Megalodesulfovibrio gigas DSM 1382 = ATCC 19364: one gene and its partner. The protein of the gene in region 1 interacts with the protein of each later gene in a pairwise test. Links are inferred from orthologs where the notes say so. Each region holds a gene or a part of one and is shown on either strand. Other genes may lie near its edges.

Evidence for each region. Proteins that work in one complex are often made in the same cells at the same time.
Region 2: the proteins of ligA (region 1) and leuS interact in binary tests that used the Escherichia coli proteins (3 or more experiments, as listed by UniProt). The link is inferred for Megalodesulfovibrio gigas DSM 1382 = ATCC 19364 from one-to-one orthologs.

What each region holds. Positions count from the first base shown.
Region 1 is NC_022444.1:2,942,098-2,947,698, reverse strand. What follows is about bases 2,574-5,519. They hold ligA (NAD-dependent DNA ligase LigA), read left to right. Parts: upstream 2,574-2,990; coding sequence 2,991-5,048; downstream 5,049-5,519. Other genes in these bases: dapB (4-hydroxy-tetrahydrodipicolinate reductase), read left to right, coding at 5,089-5,519. In the rest of the region: excinuclease ABC subunit UvrB, read left to right, coding at 1-1,039; DGI_RS12895 (potassium channel family protein), read left to right, coding at 1,036-2,076; more of dapB, read left to right, coding at 5,520-5,601. UniProt on the Escherichia coli protein: DNA ligase that catalyzes the formation of phosphodiester linkages between 5'-phosphoryl and 3'-hydroxyl groups in double-stranded DNA using NAD as a coenzyme and as the energy source for the reaction.
Region 2 is NC_022444.1:2,018,145-2,024,203, forward strand. What follows is about bases 2,508-5,622. They hold leuS (leucine--tRNA ligase), read right to left. Parts: upstream 5,266-5,622; coding sequence 2,749-5,265; downstream 2,508-2,748. Other genes in these bases: holA (DNA polymerase III subunit delta), read right to left, coding at 2,508-2,652; DGI_RS08825 (hypothetical protein), read right to left, coding at 5,291-5,622. Also shown: lon (endopeptidase La), read right to left, coding at 1-482; DGI_RS08805 (acylphosphatase), read right to left, coding at 657-929; RadC family protein, read right to left, coding at 941-1,618; more of holA, read right to left, coding at 1,615-2,507; more of DGI_RS08825, read right to left, coding at 5,623-5,824; transcription antitermination factor NusB, read right to left, coding at 5,828-6,059.

The DNA of each region.
Region 1 (5,601 bases):
CTCCCGCAAGTCCACCCTGGTGGACTTCGGCTTCCGCCTGCCCTCGGCCCTGGACAACCGGCCCTTGAGTTTTGAGGAGTTCCAGGCGCGCATCGGGCAGACCATCTACGTCTCGGCCACGCCCGGAGACTACGAGCTGCGCCAGAGCCAGGGCGTGGTGGCGGAGCAGATCATCCGTCCCACAGGCTTGGTGGACCCGGAACTGCTTGTCCGGCCGGTCAAGGGACAGGTGGATGACCTGCTGGGCCGCTGCAAGGAGCGCATTGCCCGGGACGAACGCGTGCTGGTGACCACCCTGACCAAGCGCATGGCCGAGGATTTGACGGCATATTTCACCAAGATGGGTGTGGCCGCCCGCTACCTGCACTCTGATGTGGATACCCTGGAGCGCGTGGCCATCCTCCAGGCCCTGCGCAAGGGCGAATTCGATGTGCTGGTGGGCATCAACCTGCTGCGCGAAGGGCTGGATCTGCCGGAAGTCTCCCTGGTGGCCATTCTGGATGCGGACAAGGAAGGCTTTTTGCGTTCCGCACGGTCCCTCATCCAGACCTTTGGCCGCGCCGCGCGCAATGTGGCCGGGCTGGTGGTGCTATATGCCGACAGGATCACCCCCTCCATGCAGGTGGCCATGGACGAGACCGAACGCCGCCGCGCCCGGCAGGTTGCCCACAATCAGGCCCATGGCATTGTGCCGCAGTCCGTGCGCAAGGAGGCGGAAAATGTCCTGGACGCCATCCACGCCCAGGCCCGTCAGCGTGAGCAGGACGGCGGCAAGTCCCGCCGCGGCCGCGGCAAGGGCCAGCCCGGCCAGCCCGGCCAGCCGGAAGCGGCCCAGGCAGCCCCGGCCCCCCTGGCGGCGGAAGAAGCCGCCCTCTACGGCGCAGACCCCAAACGCGCCGCCAAGGAAATCAAGATCCTGGAACGCCAGATGCGCGAGGCCGCCAAGGAGCTGGAATTCGAACGCGCCGCCCAACTGCGCGACCGCATCAAGCGGCTGCGTGAACTTCTGACCGTCGCCGAGTTCTCGGACGTTCCATGAAATCCATCACTCCTCCGGACCTGCGCTACAGCAGGCTGCACGCCCGTCTGGGCGAGTTCTGGCCCATTGTCGCCGGCTCTGCGGCCCTGGCCATCATCTTCGCCACATCCGTATCGTTCTACATGTCCTTTGAGGAGTGGGACTTCTGGGACAGCTTTTACATGACGGTCATCACCCTGTCCTCGGTGGGGTTCCAGGAGGTGCGGCCGCTTTCGCAGGAGGCGCGCATCTTCACCTCGTTCCTGATTTTCGGCGGGGTGGGCAGCTTTGCGTTTCTGGCCGGCTCCGCCGCGCAGTTGCTGGTGGAGGGCCGCATCAATCAGCTTTTGGGGAGACGTCGCGTGCAAAAGGCCATCGACAGGCTGGAAAATCATTTCATCATCTGCGGCTACGGCCGCATCGGCTCCATCGTGGCCCGGGAGATCATGCGCGAAGGCCACCCGCTGGTGGTCATCGAGCAGGATCCGGACATCATCAGGCGTCTGGAGCTGGACAACGTGCTGCACCTAGCCGGGGATGCCACCTCGGACGAGCTGCTCCTCGCCGCGGGCCTGACCCGGGCGCGCAGCCTCATCACCGCGCTGACCCAGGAAGCGGCCAACGTGTATGTGGTGCTCACGGCCCGCCAGCTCAACCCGGATATCGTCATCGTCTCCCGGGCGGATCAGGAGTCCCACATCTCCCGCCTGGAGCGCGCCGGGGCGGACCGCGTGGTCCTGCCGCACACCATCGGCGGCCTGCGCATGGCCCAGAGCGTGCTCAAGCCCTCGGTGGTCAACTTCATCGACATGGCCGTGCAGGGCGGCCTGGATCTGCAGATGGAAGAGCTGCGCATCGGCCCGCACTCATCCCTCATTGGCAAGAACCTCATCGAAAGCCAGATCCGCCCGCGCTTCAACCTCATCATCATCGGCATCAAGCACGCCGACGAGGAAATGCGCTTCAACCCCGCGCCAGATGCCGTCATCAATGTTGGAGACCGATTGCTGTGCATCGGCAAGCCGGAGAACTTCTTGCAAATCCAGGAAATTTTATAGATGGCGGACGGCTTTTTCAAACAGGCCGACCCGGCGGTGGTCATCCTGCATTATGGGGATCCGGCCGTCACCGCCCGGCTGCACCGCCAGTTGAGCGGGCAGGGCGAGCGCTGGCGGGACCGGCTGTTCGTCCTGGACAACGCCTCCCCCCAGCCCTGGCCCAACGCCTGGACCCGCCTGCCCGAGAACCGCTACTGGGCCGGGGCCCTGGCCTGGACCCTGGACGCCATGCAGGCCCAGGGCCGCACGCACGTGTGGTTTCTGAACAACGACCTCTGGTTTGCCGCCGCCGGCATGGTCCTGGATCAGGCCTGGCAGCGCCTGCACGCCCTGGAGACACGCAGCGGCCAGGCCATTGGCGCGTATTCCCCGGCCGTGGTCCGGCATCCGTACCATCGGCAGATGGTGCAGGATCCTGCCCGGCAGTTCCGCCGCGTGCTGCTCCTGGATGGCGTGGCCCCCCTGCTGCGACTGGAGGCCGTGACGGCGTTGCCGGGTGGACAGGGCCTTGATTGGCAGGACAACCCCCGCGGCTACGGCGTGGATCTCTGGCTTTCCTGGCGATTGCACAAGGCCGGCTGGCCGCTGGTGGTGGATCATCAGATCCCCATCCGCCACGAACACCACACCGCCGCCCGCCAGACGCCCGATTTCTTGTCCCAGGCTGCAGACCACGAAGACGCCTACCTCCGCGCCCGCCTGGGGCCGGACTGGAAGGTGGTGGTCCGCCAACTTTCCGCCCGCTTTGCGGATGTGGATGACTGCTCCCTCCCTGACCTGGCGCATTTTAATGTTGAAAAAGGACGTTGCGAGAGGGGAAACCNGGTTCGGGGGAGAACCTTTCTTCAGAAAGGTTTTCCCCCGAGAACTCGTTTCACAGATAACTTGCTCTAGAGTGAAGGATTGCCCCGACGATGCCCCACCAGACGCCGCCCTCCGAACTCGTTGCCCGCGCCGCCCGGCTGCGCGCCCAGTTGGAAGAACACAACCATCGCTATTATGTGTTGGACGATCCGGCCATCTCCGACGCCGAATACGACGCCCTGTTCCAGGAGCTGCAACGCCTGGAGCGGGACTGGCCGGCCCTGGACGATCCCGCCTCGCCCACCCGCCGCGTGGGTGGCGTCCCGGCCACGCAGTTCCCGCCGTTCCCGCACGCCGTGCCCATGCTCAGTCTGGACAACGGCTTCACGGTGGAAGACTTCCGCGAGTTCCTGGGCCGCGTGGCCCGGCTGCTGCCGGCGTCCATCCCGCTGTCGTCCCTGGAGTTCTGGGTGGACCCCAAAATGGACGGCCTGGCCGTGGAAGCCGTGTACCGCCAGGGCCGCTTTGTCGGCGGCGGCACCCGCGGCGATGGCGAGACCGGGGAGGACATTTCCGAAAATCTCAAAACCATCCGCACCCTGCCCCTGGCCCTGCGGGGGGAGGACATCCCCGAGCTGCTGGAAGTGCGCGGGGAAGTGGTCATGTTCCGCAAGGACTTCGACGCCCTGAACGAACGCCAGGAGACCGCCGGCGAGAAGCCCTTCGCCAACCCGCGCAATGCCGCGGCCGGCTCCCTGCGGCAGCTCGATTCGCGCATCACCGCCAGCCGGCCCCTGCGCTTTCTGGCGTATGGCGTGGGCCGGATGGAATGGGCTGACGGGCGGGACCGCTGGACCACCCAGGCCGGGATCATGCAGGGGCTCAGGGCGCTGGGGTTCGTCATTCCGCCGGAAGCCACCGTGTGCGCTGCCGCCGCCGAGGTGGAGGCCTGCTACGCCCGCCTTGGCGCGATGCGCGGGGAACTGCCCTTTGAGATCGACGGCGTGGTGGCCAAGCTCAACGACCGTGACCTGCAAACCGAGCTGGGGGCCACGGCCCGTGCGCCGCGCTGGGCCATTGCCCTCAAGTTTCCGGCGCATCAGGCCGTCACGAAGCTGCTGGACATCCAGATCCAGGTGGGCCGCACGGGGGTGCTCACGCCCGTGGCCATCCTGGAGCCGGTGGAGGTGGGCGGCGTCACCGTGAGTCGGGCCACGTTGCACAATGAGGAAATGATTCGGGAAAAGGATGTCCGCGTGGGGGATGTGGTCCGCGTGCAGCGCGCCGGGGATGTGATTCCCGAGGTGCTGGGCGCGGTGCTGGAATCCCGTCCCGCGGGGGCGGAGCCCTTCCGCTTTCCGGCCGTGTGCCCGGCCTGCGGCAGCGAGACCTCCCGCCTGCCCGGCGAGGCTGCGTGGCGGTGCCTGAATTTGGCCTGCCCGGCCGTGCGGGTGAAGTCCCTGGTGCACTTCGTCTCCAAGGCCGGATTGGATCTGGATGGCGTGGGCCGCAAGTGGGTGGAAATTTTTGCGGAAAAGGGCCTGGTCCAGACGCCGGCGGATCTCTTCACCCTCACGAAGGAACAGCTGCTGCCCCTGGAGCGCATGGGCGAGAAGCTGGCCGAAAACATGCTGGCCGCCATCGATCAGGCCCGCCGGCCGCCCCTGCGCCGAGCCATCAGCGCCCTGGGCATCCGACTGGTGGGCGAGCAGACGGCCAAGGCCCTGGCGCGGCGGTACGGCTCCCTGGAAGCGCTGTCACAGACCACGGCCGAAGAGCTGCAGACCATTGAAGACATCGGCCCGGAAGTGGCGGCGTCCATCCGGGCGTTCTTCCACAATCCCGCCAATCAGAAGCTGCTGCAGGATCTCACGGACGCCGACTTCATCCCCGTGCGGGAGGACCTCCCGGCCGCGCCCGCATCGCCTGACGCCGCCCCCCTGGCCGGCAAGAAGATCCTCGTCACCGGCACGCTGCCCGGCCTCTCGCGGGAGGCAGCCAAGGCCCTGGTGGAGGGACTGGGCGGGCAGGCCGTCTCGTCCGTCTCCAAAAAGACGGACCTGCTGCTGGTGGGCGAGGCCCCGGGCGAGAGCAAGCTTGCCAAGGCCCGGGAGTTGGGCATAGAGATGGTGGATTATGCGGAATTCACCCGCCGGTTTGGTCTGTAAGGCCGGCGGGGCAAAGCCTCGGGAGGAGTGCACGATGAGCATGGGCACGGTCAAGATCGTCGTCATGGGAGCCAAGGGCCGCATGGGGCAGACCATTGCGCAACTGGTGCAGGCGGACCCGGCCCTGGAGCTGGTGGGCGTGATGGAGCGCGGCGGCGGCACGGCCGGGCTGGAGTGCTTCAACTGCGTGTTCGGCTCGGATCTGGATGTGGTGCTGCCCCAGCTTCCCGGCGCAGTGTTGGTGGACTTCACCTCCCCGGAATCCAGCGTGCGCACGGCCCAGGCCTGCGCCGTGCACGGCAATCCCATGGTCTGCGGCACCACCGGTCTGACGGCCGATCAGCAGGCCCAGATGGCCGACGCCGCAGCCAAGGCGCCCGTGCTTTGGGCGCCGAACATGAGCGTGGGCGTGAATACCCTGCTCAAGATCCTGCCCGAGCTGACCCGGATCCTGGGCGAGGCCTACGACATCGAGGTGATGGAAATCCATCATAATCAAAAGAAGGACGCCCCCTCGGGCACGGCGCTGAAGCTGGCCGAATGCCTGGCCCAG
Region 2 (6,059 bases), 920 kb from region 1 along the record:
ATTTTTTCGCTCTGCTCACGGGCCGCGCGCATGAGGGCCACGTGCTCCAGGGAAAGTTCCTTGATGTCTGGCTCTTCCAGCAGGGAAATGCGTGCGGAGGTGAAGGTCTCCGACTGCCGGAACTCCTCCACCGTGGCCCGGGTGACGCCCTGCACCAGCACCTTGAGCCGGCCGTCGGGCATCTTGAGCATGCGCATGATCTGGCACACCGTGCCCACGGTGTACAGATCTTCCGGCGCGGGATCGTCCACCTGCTCGTCACGCTGGGAGATCACGAGCAGATAGCGGTGCGTGTTCAGCGCCTCGTTCACCGCGGCCACGCTCTTGTCCCGGCCCACGAACAGGGGCAGGATCATATACGTGAAAATGACGATATCGCGCACTGGCAGCACCGGCATTTCCTGGGGCACTTCCTGGAGGCCGCCCAGGGGCTGCTCGGAGAGATCGGGATCGTTGGTGGTGATGGGATGGTCCTGACTCATGATTGGCTCCTCGCCGTCTCAAAAAACTGTGGGGCAGTGCGCCTTTTTAAGGACTTCCGGGCGCAGCAGGCCCGGTTTGCCGAAAAAGGAGAGCGATGCAACGGCATTTGTATGCATCACAAGGGCATCTGTCCATAGCGGGGAGCGAAAAAACGCCGGAAACGGCGTGCAATCTCAGCGCAGGACAACAAATCCGCGCAGGGAGGGGTCTTCAGGCCGGTCGCTGCAGGCCATCGTTGCCACGCGGGCATGGGGCGGGCCGGCCTGCAGGGCGTCCATGGCCAGGGTCAGGGACTCGTCGGGACCCTGCAGCAGGGTTTCCACGCGGCCGTCGGGCAGATTGCGCACCCAACCCGCCAAGCCCAGGCGCAGCGCCGTCTCTTTGGTGAACCAGCGGAAGGCCACCCCCTGAACCAGACCGGAGACGAGACAATAGCGCGCGGGCATGGGAATCTCCTTTACAGCAACCCTTCCTGCTGCAGGCTGCTGTAGTCGTTCTGGGTGACGATGAGGTGATCCAGCACCCGCAGGCCCACGGCCTGGGCGCCCTGGATCAGCTCCTGGGTGATGGCGACATCTTCGCGCGAGGGCCGGGGATCGCCGCCGGGGTGGTTGTGAACCAGAAAAATGCCGTGGGCCTGACGCTCCAGGCCGAGCTTGAGCACCTCCCGCACATAGACCGGCGCATGCCCCACCGTGCCCTTGCTCACCTGCTCCCAACTGATGAGCCGGAGCTTGGCGTCCACCAGGGCCACCCAGAATTCCTCGGCCTTGAGGGCTCCCAGGCGGCTCATGGCCATGTTTGCCACCACGGAAGGGTGACTCAGGGAAATGCGGGCCTTGGGCGGCTGCTGGTCTGCCCGGGCGCGGCATTCCTGCAGGAGCTTCCAGAACAGTTCCGTGCCCTGGCCCAGGCCTTCCACGCGGCGCAGATCCTCGGGCTGGGCGGCCAGCACGTCGGCCATGTTGCCCAGGCGTGCGAGCATGGCCTTGGCGATGGGCTTGGTGTCCCGCCGGGGCAGGGCGTAGGTCAGCAGCAATTCCAGCAATTCATAGTCGGCCAGGCTGGTGGGGCCGGCGAGAAAGCGCTCCCGCAGCCGCTGGCGATGGCCATGATAATGCGGCGCATCGCTCAAGGACGACCTCCGGACCGGGGGGACGCCTGACGCGCCGGCGGTCCCAGGGCCTGGGCCAGTCCGGCGATGAGCAGCTCAAGGGCCTGGCTGTCGTCCTTCTCGCCGCTTTTGATGCCGCGTTCGGCCTCCAGCAGCAGTTCCAGGCCCCGGGCAATGGCGGCCTCGGACAGCCGGCGGGCCAGGGCCAGTTTCTTATTGAGGATGAACGGCGGCAGCTGCACCGGCTCGTCGTGGCGGATTTGCCAGAGGATGCGCAGTTCCCGCGCGGCCACGGCCAAAAACCCGAAGGTGATGGATTGCTGCCCGCCCAGGGCGTTTTCCAGGACCTTTTTCCACAAGGTCACGGCTCCGGCGGCATCGCCGCCGCCGCCGCGCTGGACCATCTCCAGGAAGGCGAACAGATCCAGATCGGAGGTGTCATTCACCAGGGCCGCCATGGCCGGGGTGATGACGCCCGTTTCCCGCGAGGCCAGCAGGAGCTTCTCCAGCTCGCCTTCCAGGGCCGAGGCGTTCAGGGGCAGCACGGCCTGCAGGGCCTGCAGGGCATCGGCGTCCAGGGTCAGGCCTTCGGCGCGCGCCCACTCCTGCAGACGGCGGCGGATGTCGGCGGCGGTCAGTCCGGGGGATTGCCAGATCCAGCCGCGGTCCACAGCGGCGCTCCAGCAGGGCAGGGGCGGCTTGCCGCGGAAGTCCTTGAGGGGCTCCGGCAGCTTGGGCTTGCCGCGATCCCAGTCGCCTTCCAGGCAGAAGAACGGCCAGGCCTGGGAGGAGCAGCGGTTCAGCGCGGCGTTGAGGTGCTGCCAGGCGTCCACCTTCAGCTTTTCCGCATGCCGGACCACCAGCAGCCGTGGCACGCCGAGCATGTTTTCCAGGGTCAGGAGATTCCAGAAGCGGTCGGCCAGGCCTTCTTCACCCCAGAAGACGTGACGCTCCCAGCCGCTGGCATTGCCGGCAGCCAACTGCTCGATGCGCTCCTGCAGCAGCCGGCTGTCCGGACAGACGAGGAAGAAATATGGCGGGCGTGGTTTGGCCATGGGGTGAGGACTCGGCCCTTGCGGCCCCTGCCACAGGGTGGACGGAGGAGCCGGCCATGACGGGACGGCTCCTCCGAATGCATTGCGATGCGCGTGCTACTTCACCACCACGCTGACCAGTTTGCCCGGCACGTAGACCACTTTCTGCACGGTCTTGCCGTCCAGGTGCTTTTGCACGTTGGGTTCGGCCAGGGCCAGGGCCTTGATGACGTCTTCGGCGATGTCCGGGGCCACGTCCAGGCGGGCGCGCAGCTTGCCGTTCACCTGGACCACCACGGTGATGGCGTCCTTGACCAGGGCCGCGGGATCCACCGTGGGCCAGGGGGCGGCGGCCAGCAGATCCGCATGCCCAAGGCGGGACCAGCACTCCTCGCACAGGTGCGGGGTGACGGGCGCCAGCACCGTGAGCATGGTGGACACGGCCGAGGAGAGCACCCGCGCCCCGGCAGGGGACGCCAGCAGCGCATCCTTGCCCTGATAGATCTGGTTCACCAGCTCCATGACGGCGGCAATGGCCGTGTTGAACTGGAACTTCTCCCCGATGTCTTCCGCCACCTTCTGGATGGTCACGTGTTCCTTGTGACGCAGTTCGGCAGCCTCGGGCAGGCCGGCCTCGGCCACGTCGGCCGTGGTGGAGCCGGCGGCGGACAGGGCGGGCAGCGAGTGCCTGAGTTCGTCGATGAGCCGCCAGACGCGCTGCACGAAGCGGAAGGAGCCCTCAATGCCGGTATCGCTCCAGTCAAGATCGCGCTCGGGCGGCGCGGCGAAGAGCAGGAAACAGCGCACGGCGTCGGCGCCGTAGCGGGCGGTCATCTCGTCCGGAGAGACGACATTGCCCTTGGACTTGCTCATCTTGGTCCCGTCCTTGAGCACCATGCCCTGGGCCAGCAGGGCCTTGAAGGGCTCGTCGAACTCCAGCCAGCCCAGATCGCGCAGGGCTTTGACGAAGAACCGGGAGTACAGCAGGTGGAGGATGGCATGCTCCACGCCGCCGATGTACTGATCCACGGGCAGCCAGTATTTGAGGGCCTCGGGATCAAAGGGCCGGCCGTGCTCCCACGGCGCGCTGTAGCGGATGTAATACCAGGAGGACTCCACAAAGGTGTCCATGGTATCGGTCTCGCGGCGGGCAGGCTTGCCGCAGCGGGGGCAGGGAGCCTGGACAAAGGGCGCGTAGTCCGGCAGGGGGGAGCGGCCGTCCTCGCGGGTTTTGACGTCCAGGGGCAGCACCACAGGGAGGTTTTCCTCTTTTTCGGGCACCACGCCGCAGTCGTCGCAGTACAGTACGGGGATGGGCGCGCCCCAGTACCGCTGACGCGAGATGTTCCAGTCCCGAAGCCGCCAGGTGACGGCCGGTTCGGCCTTGTCCTGACTCTGCAGATGCTCCACGATGGCCTTTTTGGCCTCTTCGTTGGGCTGGCCGTCGAAGGCGCCGGAATTGACCAGCACGCCGGGATCCACGTAGGCCGCGGTCATGGCGGCCGGGTCCAGGGTGTCGCCGGCGGGCTGAATGACCACCTGCATGGGCAGATCGTACTTGGTGGCGAATTCAAAATCGCGCTGATCATGCGCCGGCACAGCCATCACCGCACCGGTGCCGTAGCCCATGAGCACGAAGTTGGCCACCCAGATGGGCATGCGCCGTCCGGTGAGGGGGTTGATGCAGTACGCCCCGGTGAAGATGCCTTCCTTTTCCTGATCCTCGGCCCCGCGCTGCAGGCGGTCGGTATTCTTGACTTTGGTGCAGAAGGCGCGCACGGCCTCGGCGTTGGGGGAGTCCTTGATGAGCTGTTCCACCAGGGGATGTTCCGCCGCCAGGGACATGAACGTGGCCCCGAAGAGCGTGTCCGGCCGGGTGGTGAAGACGCGGATGTTCGCGGTACCGTCCTCGGCGGGGCGTTCGAGATCAAAGCTGATGTACGCCCCGGTGGAGCGGCCGATCCAGTTGCGCTGCATGGAGACCACGCGCTCGGGCCAGCCCTGTTCCAGGGTGTCCAGATCATCCAGCAATTCCTGGGCATAGTCCGTGATGCGCAGGAACCACTGGGTCAGATCCCGCTGGACCACCTGCGAATCGCAGCGCCAGCACTGCCCGTCGATGACCTGTTCGTTGGCCAGCACGGTGTGGCAGGTTTCGCACCAGTTTTGAGGCGCCTGCTTGCGGTAGGCCAGGCCTTTTTCCAGAAACTTGAGGAAGAACAGCTGCTCCCAACGGTAGTATTCGGGCACGCAGGTGGTCACCTCGCGCCGCCAGTCCAGGGAGTAGCCCATGCGCTGGAGCTGGACGCGCATGGTGTCGATGTTCTCGAAGGTCCAGCCGGCGGGGTGTACGCCGTGCTTGATGGCGGCGTTTTCCGCCGGCATGCCGAAGGCGTCCCAGCCCATGGGGTGCAGCACGTTGAAGCCTTGCATGCGCTTGTAGCGGGCAAGGACATCGCCGATGGAGTAGACCCGGGCATGGCCGATGTGGATGCGGCCTGAGGGATAGGGGAACATCTCCAGGACGTAATACTTGGGCCTGGAGGGGTCTGTTTCGCAGTGAAAGACCTTGCGTTCTTCCCAAATGCCTTGCCATTTGGCTTCGATGGACTCTGGAGAGTAGCCTTCCTGCATGAGCGGGGACCTTTGCTCGGGCGCGTTAGCGTCCGCGTTTGTCTTTTTTGAAGAGGGAGGAGAGGATGCCGCCGGACTTTTGGGGCTGGGTCAGCAGTTCCTGTTCCCGTTTGTCGAAGTCGTATTCCGTCGCCGTACGGACGTGGGCGCACTGGTGTTCCCAGAAGGCCACGCCCTTGGCGATTTCCTGTCGTTCAATGCCCACCTGCACCAGCACCACGCTGTCCAGGTGATAGTGGGGCCAGAAGGCCAGGCCCCAGCGCTTCATGACTTCCACAATATAGCGGTTCAGGGCCCGGCCCAGGGTATGGCTGTCCAGCCACCAGTGGGTCCAGCCCAGGTGCTGCAGCGTGTTGGCCATCTTGGGGGCCCATTCTTCGATGCAGTCCATTTCCGGGGGGACTTCGCAGGCCAGCTCGAAGGTTTGCCCTCCCCTGGGCGTGGGCGAGGAATAGCCCGTGGTGCTGAACTGCCGCAGGCCCGGGATGGCCTTGACATACACCCGCCGATATTCTGGAGGGGCAAGGAGCCCGTCCTTGATGAAGCCGATTTTCGCCATGCCTCACGCCTTTGCGGCAGCATCCAGGATGCCGTTGACGAATGCGCCGGAGTTGTCGTCCCCAAAGGACTTGGCCAGCTCCACCGCTTCGTTGATGGCGACTTTCTTGGGAATGTCGCTTCGATGGAGTATCTCATGCAACGCGAGGCGCAGGATGGTCAACTCTATCTTGGCAATTCGTCCCAGTTTCCAGTGCTGGGAGTGACGGACGATTTCTTCGTCCAGCTCTTTCATG